DNA from 2 places in the Sphingomonas sp. GW821-FHT02B09 genome. Region 1 is predicted to be linked to the other one. Evidence: riboswitches for the same ligand, from Rfam matches in the RefSeq annotation. Region 1 holds a riboswitch; the other holds the start of a gene.
The links. A riboswitch is a leader RNA that binds a small molecule or an ion and turns the genes downstream of it on or off. The one in region 1 is predicted to bind thiamine pyrophosphate.
Positions count from the first base shown of each region.

Region 2: linked by a shared signal. The riboswitch ahead of thiC (phosphomethylpyrimidine synthase ThiC) and the one ahead of AC07U4_RS15225 (TonB-dependent receptor) in region 1 are both predicted to bind thiamine pyrophosphate.

Region 1 is NZ_JBWKVV010000003.1:170,160-177,563, forward strand. Features, by position in the region: gene AC07U4_RS15215 (sensor histidine kinase) at 1-622, opposite strand, end outside; gene mqo (malate dehydrogenase (quinone)) at 951-2,666, shown strand; TPP riboswitch at 2,706-2,815, shown strand; gene AC07U4_RS15225 (TonB-dependent receptor) at 2,872-5,148, shown strand; gene AC07U4_RS15230 (phosphotransferase enzyme family protein) at 5,153-6,283, shown strand; gene pnuC (nicotinamide riboside transporter PnuC) at 6,280-6,846, shown strand; gene AC07U4_RS15240 (CsbD family protein) at 6,871-7,020, opposite strand; gene AC07U4_RS15245 (exonuclease domain-containing protein) at 7,079-7,404, opposite strand, start outside.
Region 2 is NZ_JBWKVV010000002.1:189,375-196,778, reverse strand. Features, by position in the region: gene AC07U4_RS08800 (ferritin-like domain-containing protein) at 1-849, shown strand, start outside; gene AC07U4_RS08795 (ferritin-like domain-containing protein) at 864-1,913, shown strand; gene AC07U4_RS08790 (ferritin-like domain-containing protein) at 2,139-3,230, shown strand; gene AC07U4_RS08785 (ferritin-like domain-containing protein) at 3,271-4,275, shown strand; TPP riboswitch at 4,580-4,689, shown strand; gene thiC (phosphomethylpyrimidine synthase ThiC) at 4,728-6,575, shown strand; gene AC07U4_RS08775 (hypothetical protein) at 6,681-7,031, shown strand; gene AC07U4_RS08770 (DUF427 domain-containing protein) at 7,035-7,316, opposite strand.

The DNA.
Region 1 (7,404 bases):
AGCCGGGGCGGCTGGTGACGAGGATGCGCTGCCGGGCGTCCTGCACGAAGCTGATCCCGCCGTTGCGCGCCCAGGCCCGTTCGATCCGGTCGAACTCCAGCTTGATGACGGTGACGCCGCCGGTCGCGGTCCGCGCGGCGAGATACAGGCCGGGGCGCTGGCTGACGCTGCCGATCGCGAAATGGCTGCCCTCGCCGCGGGCTTCCGCCTGCCGGACGTAGGGACGGCTCTGATAATCGATGCCGACGAAGGCCCGCGGGCTGCGCCAGTTGCTCGCGGCGATCGACCAGCCGTCCGGGCCGACCACGTAGATCGCCGGCGCGCCGGTGACGCGGGCCAGCGCCTCCAGCTTGCGGTTGAGCGCCGGTCGCGCTGCGCCGGTGCCGGCGATCGCCGCCGAAATGTCGCGATCGTTGGCAAGCGTGAGCGGCAGCAGCCGGAAACGGGCGATCTCGCTGTCGAGCAGCGCCGCGCGCAGCCGCGCATCCTGTGTCACCTCGATCTGCTGCTGCGCGATCGTGCGCCGTTGCGCGAGCGCACCGGCGAGGATTGCGGCGGCGATCGCGAGCAACAGCACGCCCGCCAGCCAGGGCCAGCCGCGGATCAGAGGGCGGAGACTCACGGTCGAATACCTACCCGCCCGCCTGCCGTGTGGCAAGAAGTTGCACTTTCACCGCAAGGGATGTGTCACTTCTTGCCCTCTACGAACCATTCCCGCACGACAGATCGTCGCTAAATCATTGTTTATGCTCGATTATATCGAAGTGTCATTTTCTGCGCGGGCCGCATCCGCGGGTCGGGCACAAGCGGGTCGATACGGTCGCATGGCTCCGCCGGAGCGATGCGGCATCGGCCGTCCGGATTCGCCGGTCGCGGCCGTGGACACGCCCCGCTGCGATCCGCGTCCTGCCGCGACGTCGTACCGCAAGCGGCTGCAGAAGGATCATGCGATGCACTCCGACCCCCGCGAGCTGGCCCCGACCGCCGACACGTCGACCCTCCCGGCTGCCGCCGTCACCCGCCGCGGGCTGATCGGCGCGGTCGCCGCCGCGGGGGGCGCCTCGCTGCTGCCGGCGGCGGCGCGTGCGCAGGCGCGCAGCGAACAGAGCGTCGACGTGCTGCTGATCGGCGGCGGCATCATGAGCGCGACGCTCGGCGTGCTGCTGCGCCAGCTCGAACCGACGTGGACGATCGAGATGGTCGAGCGGCTCGACCGCGCCGCCGGCGAGAGTTCCGATGGCTGGAACAACGCCGGCACCGGCCATTCGGCGCTGTGCGAGCTCAACTATACGCCGGTCAACGCCGCCGACGGCCGCGTCGAGATCGCCAAGGCGATCGAGATCAACGAGCAATGGCAGATCACCCGCCAGTTCCTCAGCCACCAGCTCCGCGCCGGGGTGCTCAGCGACCCGCGCGCCTTCATCAACTCGACGCCGCACATGAATCTGGTGTGGGGCCGCGAGAACGTCGAATTCCTGCGCAAGCGGCATGCGGCGCTCGGCGCCAGCCCGTTGTTCTCGGGGATGGAGTTCACCACCGATCCGCATCAGATCGGCCAATGGGTGCCACTGATGATGGAGGGGCGCAGCGGCGGCCTGCCGCTGGCGGCGACGCGCTCGCCGCTCGGCACCGATTGCGACTGGGGCGAGGTGACGCGGCAATATATCACGTCGCTCAGCCGCCAGCCGGGCGTGACGCTGACCAGCGGCCACGAGGTGCGCAAGCTCGAACGCAATGCGGACAAGAGCTGGCGCGTCACCGCCGAGGCGACCAACGGCGGCGGCAAAAGGATCATCAACGCGCGCTTCGTCTTCGCCGGCGCCGGTGGCGGTGCGCTGCCGATCCTGCAGGCCTCGGGGATTCCCGAAGCCGACAATTACGCCGGTTTCCCGGTCGGCGGCTCGTTCCTCGTCTCCGAAAAGCCCGAGATCGCCGACCGTCACCTCGCCAAGGTCTATGGCAAGGCCGCGGTCGGCTCGCCGCCGATGTCGGTGCCGCATCTCGACACGCGCTATTTCGACAAGCGCCGCGCCTTGCTGTTCGGGCCGTTCGCCACCTTCTCGACCAAGTTCCTCAAGCACGGCTCCTATTTCGACCTGCCGGCGTCGGTGACGCTCGACAATTTCCGCCCGATGATGGCGGTCGGCTGGGACAATTTCGACCTCGTCGAATATCTCGCCGGCCAGTTGATGATGTCCGACGAGGACCGGCTGAAGGCGCTGCGCGAATATCTGCCCGGTGCGCGCGCGGAAGACTGGAAGCTGTGGCAGGCCGGCCAGCGCGTGCAGATCATCAAGCGCGATCCCGAGAAGGGCGGCGTGCTCAAGCTGGGGACGGAGATCGTCGCTTCGAAGGACGGCTCGATCGCGGCGCTGCTCGGCGCGTCGCCGGGGGCGTCGACCGCGCCGGCGATCATGCTGAACCTGCTCAAGACGGTCTTCCCCAAGCGGCTCGCGACTCCGGCGTGGCAGGACGGCCTGCGCAAGATCGTGCCGTCCTACGGGATCGCGCTCAACGATCATCCCGACCTGCTCGCGCAGGAATGGGCGCAGACCAGCGACGCGCTGCAACTGACGACGCCGCCGCCTGCGGTCCATGTCGCCACCCGGCCGCGCCCCGCCGCCACCCGCGTCAAGGCCGACCGCCACCCCGATCTGGCGCTGTAATCGAGCCCCCTATCGCTACCCCGCGGGATCGCCTAAGCCGGGCCATCCCCGGGGGGCCGCTGACGCGCGGCTGAGAAATGGGCAGCAGCCCATGACCCGCTGAACCTGATCCGGGTGATACCGGCGTAGGGAGGGTCTGCGGTGCGCCGTCGTTCCTCCGATGAAGTGGATGCGAACGATTTCGGCTCTTGTTTCCCGTTCCGACATGCGACCCGCGCGATCCTGGCTCGCGCTGGGGGTGCCGGTGCTGCTGCTGGCGGCACCCGCCGCGGCGCAGACCGCCGAACCCGCCGAGATCCGCGTCGTCGGCCATCCCGATCCCGCCGGGCTGCTGCCCGACCAACAGGCGCCGAAGAGCCAGAGCGCGATCTCGGCCGACTTCATCGTCAAACAGGCGCCGACGCTCAACGCCTTCCAGCTCGTCACCTTGCTGCCCGGCGCCAATGTCGCGTCGAGCGATCCCTACGGCCTGTCGACCAGTTCCAGCCTGACGCTGCGCGGGCTGGGGCAGGACGAGATCGGCGTGCTGATGGAAGGCGCGCCGCAGAACGACATCGGTTATTATTACGCGTACCCGTCACAGTTCGCCGACCCCGGCAACCTCCGGCGGATATCGATCGCGCAGGGGTCGGTCGACATCGATTCGCCGACGCTGGGCGGTGCCGGCGGATTGCTGTCGCTGGCGCTCGACGATCCCAAGGCCCGGGCGGGTGGTCTCGTCGATCTGTCGCTCGGCAGCTATGCGGCGCGGCGCGGCTTCGTGCGGATCGACAGCGGGACGATCGGCGGCACCGGACTCAAGGCCTTCCTGTCCTATTCCAACACGCGTGCGGACAATTGGCGCGGCGCCGGCTTCGACACGCGCCAGCATATCGACGCGAAGCTGCTCAACGAATGGGGCGCGGGCAATCGCGCCAGCCTCGCGCTGTCGTTCAACGACGCCAATTCCTCGAGTTACCCCAGCCCGACGCTCGCCGAATGGCAGGCGCAGGGCCGCGGCTTCAACTACGCCAAGCGCTACACGCCGGGCGCCACCGATTACTGGCGGCTCTATCGCGCGCCGTTCCGCAATCTTTACGCCTCGGCGCCGGTGCATCTCGTGCTCGGCGAGCGCCTGACGTTCGACAGCACCAGTTATGCGCAATTCGGCTACGGCAATTCGCCTTATGGCACGCAGCTCACCACCACCGGCAATTTCCTCGGCACCGAGGAGCTGGCGCAGCCGATCGCGCTGCCCGGCGCAGTCGACGGCGTCGCGACGGTGCTCGGCAATTATACCGGCGACCAGTTCCGCGCCGGCAGCGTCGCCAAGCTGACGCTGCAGGCCGGCAGCCACCGGATCACCGCCGGGCTGTGGTTCGATTACGGCACCGATCGCGTCACCCAATCCTATACCAGCATCGATGCCGATGGTCGGCCGACCGACCGCTGGGGCTATCGCGCCAAAGCGATCCGCACCGCCGACGGCCGCCTGCTCGCCTATGAGAACCAGCGCACCGTCACCGTCACCAAGAGCTTTTTCCTCGCCGACAGCGTCGCCGTCGCGCCGCGGCTGACGGTCGACGTCGGGTTCAAGGGCGTCGACGTGCTGCGCAACGGCCGCAACTATCTGCCCGGGCCGCAGGACAAGGTGCGGATCGACAGTTTCGCCGCGCTGCCGCGCGCCGCGATCCATTACCGGCTCGACGACCGGCAACAGCTCTTCGCCAACGTCACCACCAACTTCCGCACGCCCAACGAATTCACGCTGTACAACAGCTATGCCGGCGGAGCGCTGGTCGTGCAGGGCAGCAACGCGCTCAAGAACGAATATTCGGTGTCGGAAGAGATTGGCTATCGCTTCATCGGCGAAGCGGTCTCGGCCTCGGTGACTGGCTTCCACTATAAATTCCGCAACCGACAGCTCGCGACGGTGGTCGATCAGGGCGGCGCGCAGGTCAATGCGACGCTCAACGCCGGCGGACAGACCTCTTATGGCGTCGATGCCGAGATCGACTATCGCCCGGTCGCCGCGGTCAGCCTCTATGTGTCGGGCGAGTATCTGCATGCGCGGCTCGACGACGATCTGCCGGTCGGCGGCGACTTCCTGCCGACGCGCGGCCGGCATGCGGTGTCGAGCCCGACGGTGCAGTTCGGCGCGGGCGGTACCTATGACGACGGTCGCGTCTTCGGCAGCATCGCGTCGAAATATCTCGGCCGGCAATATGCCACCTTCATGAACGACGAGCGCATCAAGGGCTATGCGACGCTCGACCTGTCGATCGGCGTGCATCTGGCCGAGTGGCTCGACGGCAAGCGCACCGACCTGCGCGTCAACGCGATCAACGTCACCGATCCGCACGTGCTCGCCGGCGTTCAGGCGGTGACGACCAATGCGCAGGACACCATCGGCCGCAACGGCACCGTCATCGCCGGTCAGGCACCCGCTTATTATATCGGCAGCGGCGCCGCGGTGATGGCGACCCTCTCGCGCGCGTTCTGAGGCGATGACGCCCGCCGGTCATCTGGTGCACGGCATGGGGCAGGCGCTGGAGGCGCCGACCTGGCCGGCGATCACCACCGGCGAGGCCGCCGCGGTACTGGCGCGCTTTCCGGCGGCGGGGCCGCCGACCGGGCTGCACTGGCATTCGCCGCGCCCCTTCTCGGCGGCAGCCTTGGTCCGGACCGGGACGGGCACCGTCCTGCTCAAGCGGCATCACCACCGGCTGCGGTCGATCGCGGGGCTGGCCGAGGAACATGCGTTCATCGCGCATCTCGCCGCGGCCGGCCTATCGGTGCCGGAGGTCCTCGCGACGGCCGACGGTGCGACCGCAATCGCGATCGACGCGTGGCGCTACGAAGCGCACCGGCAGGCGCCGGGCGCCGATCTCTACCGCGACCGCCTGTCGTGGACGCCGTTCTTCTCGCACGCGCAGGCGCATGCCGCCGGCGTCGCGCTGGCGCGGCTGCACCTCGCCGCGGCCGGATTCGCCGCCCCTGCGCGCCGGGCGCAGCCGCTGGTCGCCAGCCTGACCATCCTGCCGGCACGCGATCCGCTCGCCGCGGCCGAGGCCTATGTCGCCGCCCGGCCGGCGCTCGCCGCCTTCCTGACGACGCGGCCGTGGCGGGCGCAGCTCGGCGCGCTGTTCGCGACGCTCGGCGATGGCCTGCCCGCGGTGCTGGCGGATCAGCCGCCGCTGTGGACGCATAACGACTGGCATCCGTCGAACCTGCTCTGGACGGACGACGGCAGCGTGCGGACGGTGATCGACTTCGGCCTCGCCGATCGCACCTGCGCGGTGCACGATATTGCAACCGCGATCGAACGCAGCGCGATCCGCTGGCTCGACCTGCCGCAGGGCGACGACATCGCCGATTCCGCGGCGGCGCTGGCGCTGCTCGCCGGCTATGCATCGCGCGTCCCGCTCGCCGCCGCCGATATCGCCGCGATCGTCCGGCTGCTGCCGCTCGTCCACCTCGAATTCGCTTTGTCGGAGATCGACTATTTCACCGCGGTGGTCGCCGATCCCGCCGCCGCGGCGCTGACCTGGGACGGCTATGCCATCGGCCATGCCGCGTGGTTCTTCTCCGCCGCGGGGCAGGCTTTGCTGCGCCGGATCGGCGAGGCCAAGCCATGACGCCGCTGGAGATCGTCGCGGTGGTCGTCAGCTTCGCCGGAATCTGGCTGACCGCGCGGCGGCGCATGCTGTGCTGGCCGGTCAATCTGCTCGCCTGCGCGCTATACGCGAAGCTGTTCCTCGACGTGCGGCTGTACGCCGACATGGTGCTGCAACTGCTGTTCGCGATCGCGATCGTCTACGGCTGGGTCGCCTGGGCGCGGGGGACCGATAGCGAGGGCGAGGTGGTGGTGGCGCCGCTGCGGCCGGCGCAGGTGCTGGCGGGGCTGGCGGCGGGCGCGGTGGGGGCGGTGAGCATCGGCTGGCTGACCAGCCACCATACCGACGCGGCGCTGCCCTGGATGGACGCGACACTGAGCAGCTTCAGCCTCGTCGCGCAATATTGGACCGGGCGCCGCCACGCCGCGAGCTGGCTGCTGTGGATCGTGGTCGACGTCTGTTACGTCGGCATGTTCGTCTGGAAGGATTTGCTGCCGACCGCCGGCCTCTATGCGGCGATGGTCGGGCTCGCCGTCCTCGGCTATCGGCAATGGCGCCGGGCGGGCGGCCACCGGCAGGGCTGACCCCGCCGGCGAACGCGCATACGCCTACTTCTTCCTGGCGTCGGCCTGCTGCTTGGTGCCGCGCGCTTCCTGTTCGGCGCCCTCTTCGTGCAGCGACGGATCGTCGGCATTCTGCTTGGCCTTGCCGACGGCGGTGTTGATCGCGCTTACGATGCCGGAGATCGATTTTACCATGAGACGTCCTTCGCGGTTCGGGAGCGCGGAAGCGCCCCGTCGTCCACGGCTCAACCCCTCAGCCGCCAACAATGGCCCCGGCAGCGTCGTCGAGCAGGCCCGGCGTCCGCGCCGACACGATTCGGATCGCCCGGCCGGCCCGCCGCGCCGCCGCGGCCTTGTCCATCTCGGCGCTCGCGCGCGGCGCGCGCGCATCGGGCAGATGATCGGCGACGACCACCATCGTCGTCGTCAGCCCGACCGCCGACATGATCGTGCCGCCCTGCGCGGCGAGCGCCTGCGCGATTGCCCCGTCGCGCGCCTCGCCGACGACGACGATCCGCTCGCCCTTCAGCGGCCCCGCCGGCGCGGCGCGGGGCGGCGGCTGCGGCTTGCGCGGCGGGG
Region 2 (7,404 bases), on a different contig from region 1:
AACTTCGCGCTCAACCTCGAATATCTCGAAGCGCAATTCTACAGCTATGCCGCCTTCGGCACCGGCCTGCCCGCCAACCTGCTGACCGGCGGCGTCGGCACGCAGGGCACGGTGGTGACCGGCACCGGCACCGGCTCGGCCCGCCAGGTGCAGTTCAGCGACCGCGGCATCGCCGCTTATGCGCGTGAGATCGCCGCGGACGAAGTGGCGCACGTCACCTTCCTGCGCGCCGCGATCCGCGGCACCGGCACCAGCGACGCGCTGATCGCCGCCCAGCCGCAGATCGACATCTCGGGTGCCGCCGGCGGTGCCTTCGCCGCGGCTGCCGCCAGCACCACCCCGGCGCTGACCGGCTTCGACCCCTATGCAAACGACGACAGCTTCCTGCAGGCGGCCTTCATCTTCGAGGATGTCGGCGTCACCGCCTACAAGGGCGCGGCGGGCGCGCTGTTCAACAACAAGACCTATCTCGAGGCGGCCGCCGGCATCCTCGCGGTGGAGGCCTATCATGCCGCGATCGTGCGCACCGCGCTCTATGCGCGCGGCGTCGCGACCCCGACGATCACCACCGCGCAGAACAACGTCGCCGCGACCACGGCGATCTCCAACCTGCGCGATTCGGTCGACGGCGGCACCGATCTCGACCAGGGCATCGCCGCGACGACGACCAATGCGGGCACGACCTCGAACATCGTGCCGCTCGATCCCAACGGCCTCGCGTTCAGCCGGACGCCGGCGCAGGTGCTCAACATCGTCTATCTCAATCCCCGATCGGTGACCGCGGGCGGGTTCTTCCCGAACGGCATCAACAACGGGAACAGCGGGCTGCGCAGCAGCGCCGCGAACTGAGCAGGGGTGGATATATGACCAAGGAACTCTCCGTCCTCGCCATCGTCGAGGCAACCGCCGCGCGCCGCAAGGCCCGCCGCGCGTTCATGAAGACCGCCGCGACCGGCGTCGCCGCGGTCGGCGGCCTGTCGCTGCTCGCCGCCTGCGGTGACGACGACGACAATATGTCGGTGCCGTTTCCGACGCCGACGCCGACTGCGACCTCGGTCAGCACCGACGTCGCGGTGCTCAACTTCGCGCTCAACCTCGAATATCTCGAGGCGCAATTCTACAGTTATGCCGCGTTCGGCACCGGCCTGTCGGCGTCGCTGCTCACCGGTACGGGCACGCAGGGGTCGGTCATCACCGGCTCGGGCGACGGCTTCCCGCGCGCGGTCAATTTCACCTCCGACCCGCTGATCGGTCAATATGCGCGCGAGATCGCGCAGGATGAGATCGCCCACGTCACCTTCCTGCGCGCCGCGCTCGGCAGTGCCGCGGTCGCCCAGCCGGCGATCGACATCTCGGGAACCGCGACCGGTGCGTTCACCGCGGCGGCGCGCGCCGCCGGCGTCGTCGCCTCGAACGGCCTGTTCGATCCCTATGCCAGCCCGACCAACTTCCTGCTCGGCGCCTATATCTTCGAGGATATCGGCGTCACCGCCTATAAGGGCGCCTCGCCGGTCATCTCGTCGATGTATCTCGAAGCGGCGGCGGGCATCCTCGCGGCGGAGGCCTATCATGCCGGCCTCGTCCGCACGATCCTCTACACCCGCGGCGTCACCAACGCCGACCTGATCACCGCGACCACCAAGATCTCGGACGCGCGCGATCTGCTCGACGGCACTACCGGCGGCACCAATGGCGACGACGACCAGGGCATCGCCGGCACCAACATCGGCGCGGCCAATGCCGTGTCGAACATCGTGCCGACCGACAGCAACGGCATCGCCTACAGCCGCAGCGTCCAGCAGGTGCACAACATCGCCTATCTCAACGCGACCGGCGCCAACCGCACCCGCGGCGGCTTCTTCCCGGCGGGCACCAACAATCCCAATCCGGCCTTCACCGTCGGCCTCGGCTGAGCCCGACGTTCCAAGAGTTGGCCGGCGTTCCCTTCCACGCCGGCCGGCACAGGGTCCTCCCTCGATTTCGCGTCGGGGGAGGATTTTTTATGCGCGGTCACGCCCTTCCGTCGCGCTGCCGCCGATTTCCGCCGCGTCCGGGCTTGACGCCTCCCGCCGGATGCGGAACGGCAAGGCCATCCTGGGCCGCCGCAAGACCGCCCGCGCGTGGGGAGAACCCGAGTAATGACCGCCCGAACCGATACCGACAGCGCCCTCGCAGCGGCGCTCGACGCCCGCGTCCAGCGCCGCACCGAACGCCGCGACTTCTTCCGCACCGCGATGGGCGCGATGGCGGTCACCGCCGCGGGCGCGTCGGCGCTGGGCCTCGCCGGCGCCGCCGAGGCGCAGACGACGACCTATTCCGATCAGGACATCCTCAATTTCGCGCTCAACCTCGAATATCTCGAGGCGCAATTCTACGCCTTCGCCACCGGCGGCGCCGGCCTCGCCGCCAATCTGCTCACCGGCACGGGCACGCCGGGCACGGCGAACGTCAGCGGCGGCGCCGCGGTGACATTCAGCGACCCGGTCCTTGCCCGCTATGCGCGCGAGATCGCCGCCGACGAGGTCGCGCACGTCACCTATCTGCGCACCGCGCTGGGCAGCAGCGCGATCGCGCAGCCGGCGCTCGACCTGTCGGTCGGCCCGAACAGCGCCTTCTCCGCCGCCGCGGTCGCCGCCAAGCTGATCGCCGCGGGCCAGACCTTCAACCAATATGGCAGCGAGGAGAATTTCCTGCTCGGCGCCTATCTGTTCGAGGACGTCGGCGTCACCGCCTACAAGGGCGCCGCGCCGCTGCTCACCAAGACCTATATCGAGGCCGCCGCCGGTATCCTCGCGGTCGAGGCCTATCATGCCGCGACGATCCGCGGCGAGCTGTTCCGTCGCGGCTCGGTCGCCGGCTCGGCACTGATCACCAGCGCCAGCGCGATCTCCGACGCGCGCGACAGCCTCGACGGCGGCACCGACATCGACCAGGGCATCACGCCGGGTCTCACCGCCGCGCCGGGCCAGACCGTGCCGACGCCGACGCCCACCGCGACCGCCACCGCGACGCCGACGCCGACCCCCACGCCGACCCCGACCGCGACGCCCACCCCGGTGCCGACCTTCCCGGTGTCCAACATCGTGCCGGCCGACGCCAACAGCATCGTCTACAGCCGCACCCCCAATCAGGTGCTCAACATCGTCTATCTCAACGCCGCGGCGGCGAGCGCGGGCGGCTTCTTCCCCGCCGGCCTCAACGGCACCATCAAGGCGGCAACCGCCTCCTGATCCCGCCGTCCGTTTTCAAAGCTTCCAGGGGATAGACCCGATGACCGACCTTCCGACCGACACGATCCTCGACGCGATCGCCGACCGCCGCGCCGAACGCCGCAACTTCCTGCGCTACGCCGGCGGCGCCGCCGCCTCGGCGGGGGCCCTGTCGCTGCTCGCCGCCTGCGGTGGCGACGGCGACAGCAGCAGCAGCCCCAGCCCGACGCCGACCGCGACGACGCCGACCGTCGGCACCGATGCCGACGTGCTCAACTTCGCGCTCAACCTCGAATATCTCGAGGCGAGCTTCTACAGCTGGGCGGCCTTCGGCCAGGGCCTGTCGACCGGCATCATGAGCGGCGTCGGCACGCTCGGCACCGTCACCGGCGGCGCACAGGTGAACTTCCAGGACCCGATCGTCGCGCAATATGCGCGCGAGATCGCCAATGACGAGATCGCCCACGTCACCTTCCTGCGCACCATCCTCGGCAGCTTCGCGGTGGCGATGCCGGCGATCAACATCGGCGGCGACGCCACCGGCGCCTTCACCGCCGCGGCGCGCGCCGCCGGCGTGGTCGGCGCGAGCGATGTCTTCAATCCCTATGCCAGCGACATCAACTTCCTGCTCGGCGCCTATCTGTTCGAGGACGTCGGCGTCTCGGCCTACAAGGGCGCCTCGCCGCTGATCGTCAACAAGGTGTTCATCGAGGCTGCCGCCGGCATTCTCGCCACCGAAGGCTATCACGCCGGGCTGATCCGCTCGGTGCTCTACCGCAAGGGCGTCGATCCCGCCGAGACGCTCGCCGGCGCCTCGTCGATCCTTACCAACGCGCGGCTGATCTCCGACGCGCGCGACAGCCTCGACGGCAGCAGCGAGATCGACCAGGGCATCGGCGACACCACCACCGCCAACGTCGTGCCGACCGACACCAACGGCGTCGCCTACAGCCGCTCGACCGGCCAGGTGCTCAATATCGTCTATCTCAACAAGACCGCGGTCGGCTCGGGCGGCTTCTTCCCCAACGGCATCAACGGCAACATCCGCACCTCCGCCGCCAGCTGACGCTCCGACGCCCTCCCTCCCCTTTGGCGGGAGGGCTATCGCCTATGGCTGTGGGAACGAGATTCGAGCCGCGTCCACAATCTCTTCGTCACCCCGGACTCGTTCCGGGGTCCACCGGTCCGCAGGAGAATCGTGCCTGTTCAAGCCGTTCTCCTCGCCGCGGAGTGGACCCCGGAACCAGTCCGGGGTGACGGAGGTGCGCTTGGAAAGCGATGGACCCACTCGAATGTTCATATGACATAGCCCCCTGTCGCGGCGGGAGGATTTGCCTTGGCGCCTGCCGCCGAACCGCGTACACCATCGTCATTATCCCCGGGGGAGCGCTGATGCAGCGCTTGAGAGGAAGGCCGCAGCCTTCGACCCGCTGAACCTGATCCGGTTGATACCGGCGGAGGGAGGGAGCGGTTTCATCCGAAAATCCGCGTCCGCTCTCCGTTCATGGAGAGAGACTCATGGCCGACATTCCCGCACGTACCGAGATTGGCGTCACCACCGGCCCGATCCGCGGCTCGAAGAAGATCCATGTCGGCCCGCTGGGCGTGGCGATGCGCGAGATCCATCTCGATCCGTCCTCGGGCGAGCCGCCGCTGCGCGTCTACGACACCTCCGGCCCCTATACCGATCCGGCCGCGCGTATCGATATCATGGCCGGCCTGCCGCAGCTGCGTCGCGCGTGGATCGAGAGCCGCGGCGACGTCGAAAGCTACGATGGCCGCGAACTGCGTCCCGAAGACAATGGCCAGCTCGGCCCCGACCGCTCCGGCGGCGTCCCGCAATTCCCCAACGCCGTCCGTCGCCCGTTGCGCGCGCGCGCCGGCGCCAACGTCAGCCAGATGCATTATGCCCGCCGCGGCATCGTCACTCCGGAAATGGAATATGTCGCCACCCGCGAGAATCTCGGTCGCGCGATGCTGCGCGACCATGTCCGCGACGGCGAGAGCTTCGGCGCGTCGATCCCCGATTACGTCACCCCCGAATTCGTCCGCGACGAGGTCGCGCGCGGCCGCGCGATCATCCCGTCGAACATCAACCATCCCGAATCCGAGCCGATGGCGATCGGCCGCAACTTCCTGGTCAAGATCAACGCCAACATCGGCAATTCCGCCGTCGCGAGCAACGTCGCGGCGGAGGTCGACAAGCTCGTCTGGTCGATCCGCTGGGGTGCCGACACGGTGATGGACCTGTCGACCGGCCGCAACATCCACGACACGCGCGAATGGATTCTGCGCAACAGCCCCGTGCCGATCGGCACCGTGCCGATCTATCAGGCGCTCGAAAAGGTCGGCGGCATCGCCGAGGAGCTGACCTGGGAGATCTTCCGCGACACGCTGATCGAACAGGCCGAACAGGGCGTCGACTATTTCACCATCCACGCCGGCGTCCGCCTGCCCTACATTCCGATGACGGCGAAGCGCGTCACCGGCATCGTCAGCCGCGGCGGCAGCATCATGGCGAAATGGTGCCTCGCGCATCACAAGGAATCGTTCCTCTACGAACGGTTCGACGAGATCACCGAGATCATGAGGGCCTATGACATCGCCTATTCGCTGGGCGACGGCCTGCGCCCCGGCTCGATCGCCGACGCCAATGACGAGGCGCAGTTCAGCGAGCTCTACACGCTCGGCGAGCTGACCCATCGCGCCTGGGCGCAGGACGTGCAGGTGATGATCGAAGGTCCGGGCCATGTCCCGATGCACAAGATCCAGGAGAATATGACCAAGCAGCTCCAGGTCTGCGGCGAGGCGCCTTTCTATACGCTCGGGCCGCTCACTACGGATATCGCGCCGGGCTACGACCATATCACCAGCGGTATCGGCGCGGCGATGATCGGCTGGTTCGGCTGCGCGATGCTCTGCTACGTCACCCCCAAGGAGCATCTCGGCCTGCCCGACCGCGACGACGTCAAGGTCGGCGTCGTCACCTACAAGCTCGCCGCGCACGCCGCCGATCTCGCCAAGGGCCACCCCGCCGCGAAGCTGCGCGACGACGCGCTGAGCCGCGCCCGCTTCGACTTCCGCTGGCGCGACCAGTTCAACCTGTCGCTCGACCCCGATACCGCCGAGTCGTTCCACGACCAGACCTTGCCTGCCGAGGGCGCCAAGACGGCGCATTTCTGTTCGATGTGCGGCCCGAAATTCTGCTCGATGAAGATCACGCAGGAGGTTAGGGAATTCGCCGCCAAGCAGAACGCGCCGGTCGCCACTTTCGTCGCCGCCGAAGAGGCCGAGGCGGGCATGGCCGACATGAGCGAGCGGTTCCGCGAGAAGGGCGGGGAGGTGTATCTGCCGGCGGCGGAGTGATTGGTGCCGAGTCGCTGATGGAAACCCGACGCTCGTCAGCGACTTGGCCGTCGCGCCTTGTCTGCCGCCGCCGACCGCCTACCCTAGGCGACCGGGTGGCTCCAGATGATTGTACCGATCGTCCTCACGCAGGCTCCGAATGACGCCATCGACCTTGCCGCGGTCACCTCGCGCGCCAAGGCGCGTGCGCTGGCCATGCGCGGCAAGCTCGTGCAGACCTGGCTCTTCCCGCGCGATTTCGGCGGCCCAGCCGATCGCGCCAACGAGCTGTTCGTCCCGCCCGAGGCCGCGCGCCGCATCGAGGCGCTGATCGCCCGGCTGCTTACCCAGCGCGGCGATACGCCCCCGCGGACGATGACCGTCCACCCCGCCTATCGCGGCGACAGCATCGTCCCGACCAGCATCACCTATACCATCCATCCGGGCACCGACCGCGTGACGATCCCGGTCTGGTAGGCGTCAGCACACCTCGACGCCCTTCCAGAAGGCGATCCGGTCGGTGATCTCCTTGGCGGCATCCTTGGGCTCGGGATAATACCAGGCGGCATCGCGGTTCTCGGCCCCGTCGACGCGCAGCGTATGGTAATGCGCGGTGCCTTTCCACGGACAAACGCTCGTCGTCGCGCTATCGACCAGCACCGCCGGATCGACCGCCGCGCGCGGGAAATAGGCATTGCCCTCGACCGTGACGATGTCGTCGCTCGCCGCGATCCGTACGCCGTTCCAATATGCTTCCGCCATGCCGTGTCTCCTTGCCGGACCAACCGACCGGCGGGGGAAAGGATGCGGCCGGCATCGGCCGGTGATGCGCGCGCTGCATGGGGCTGGC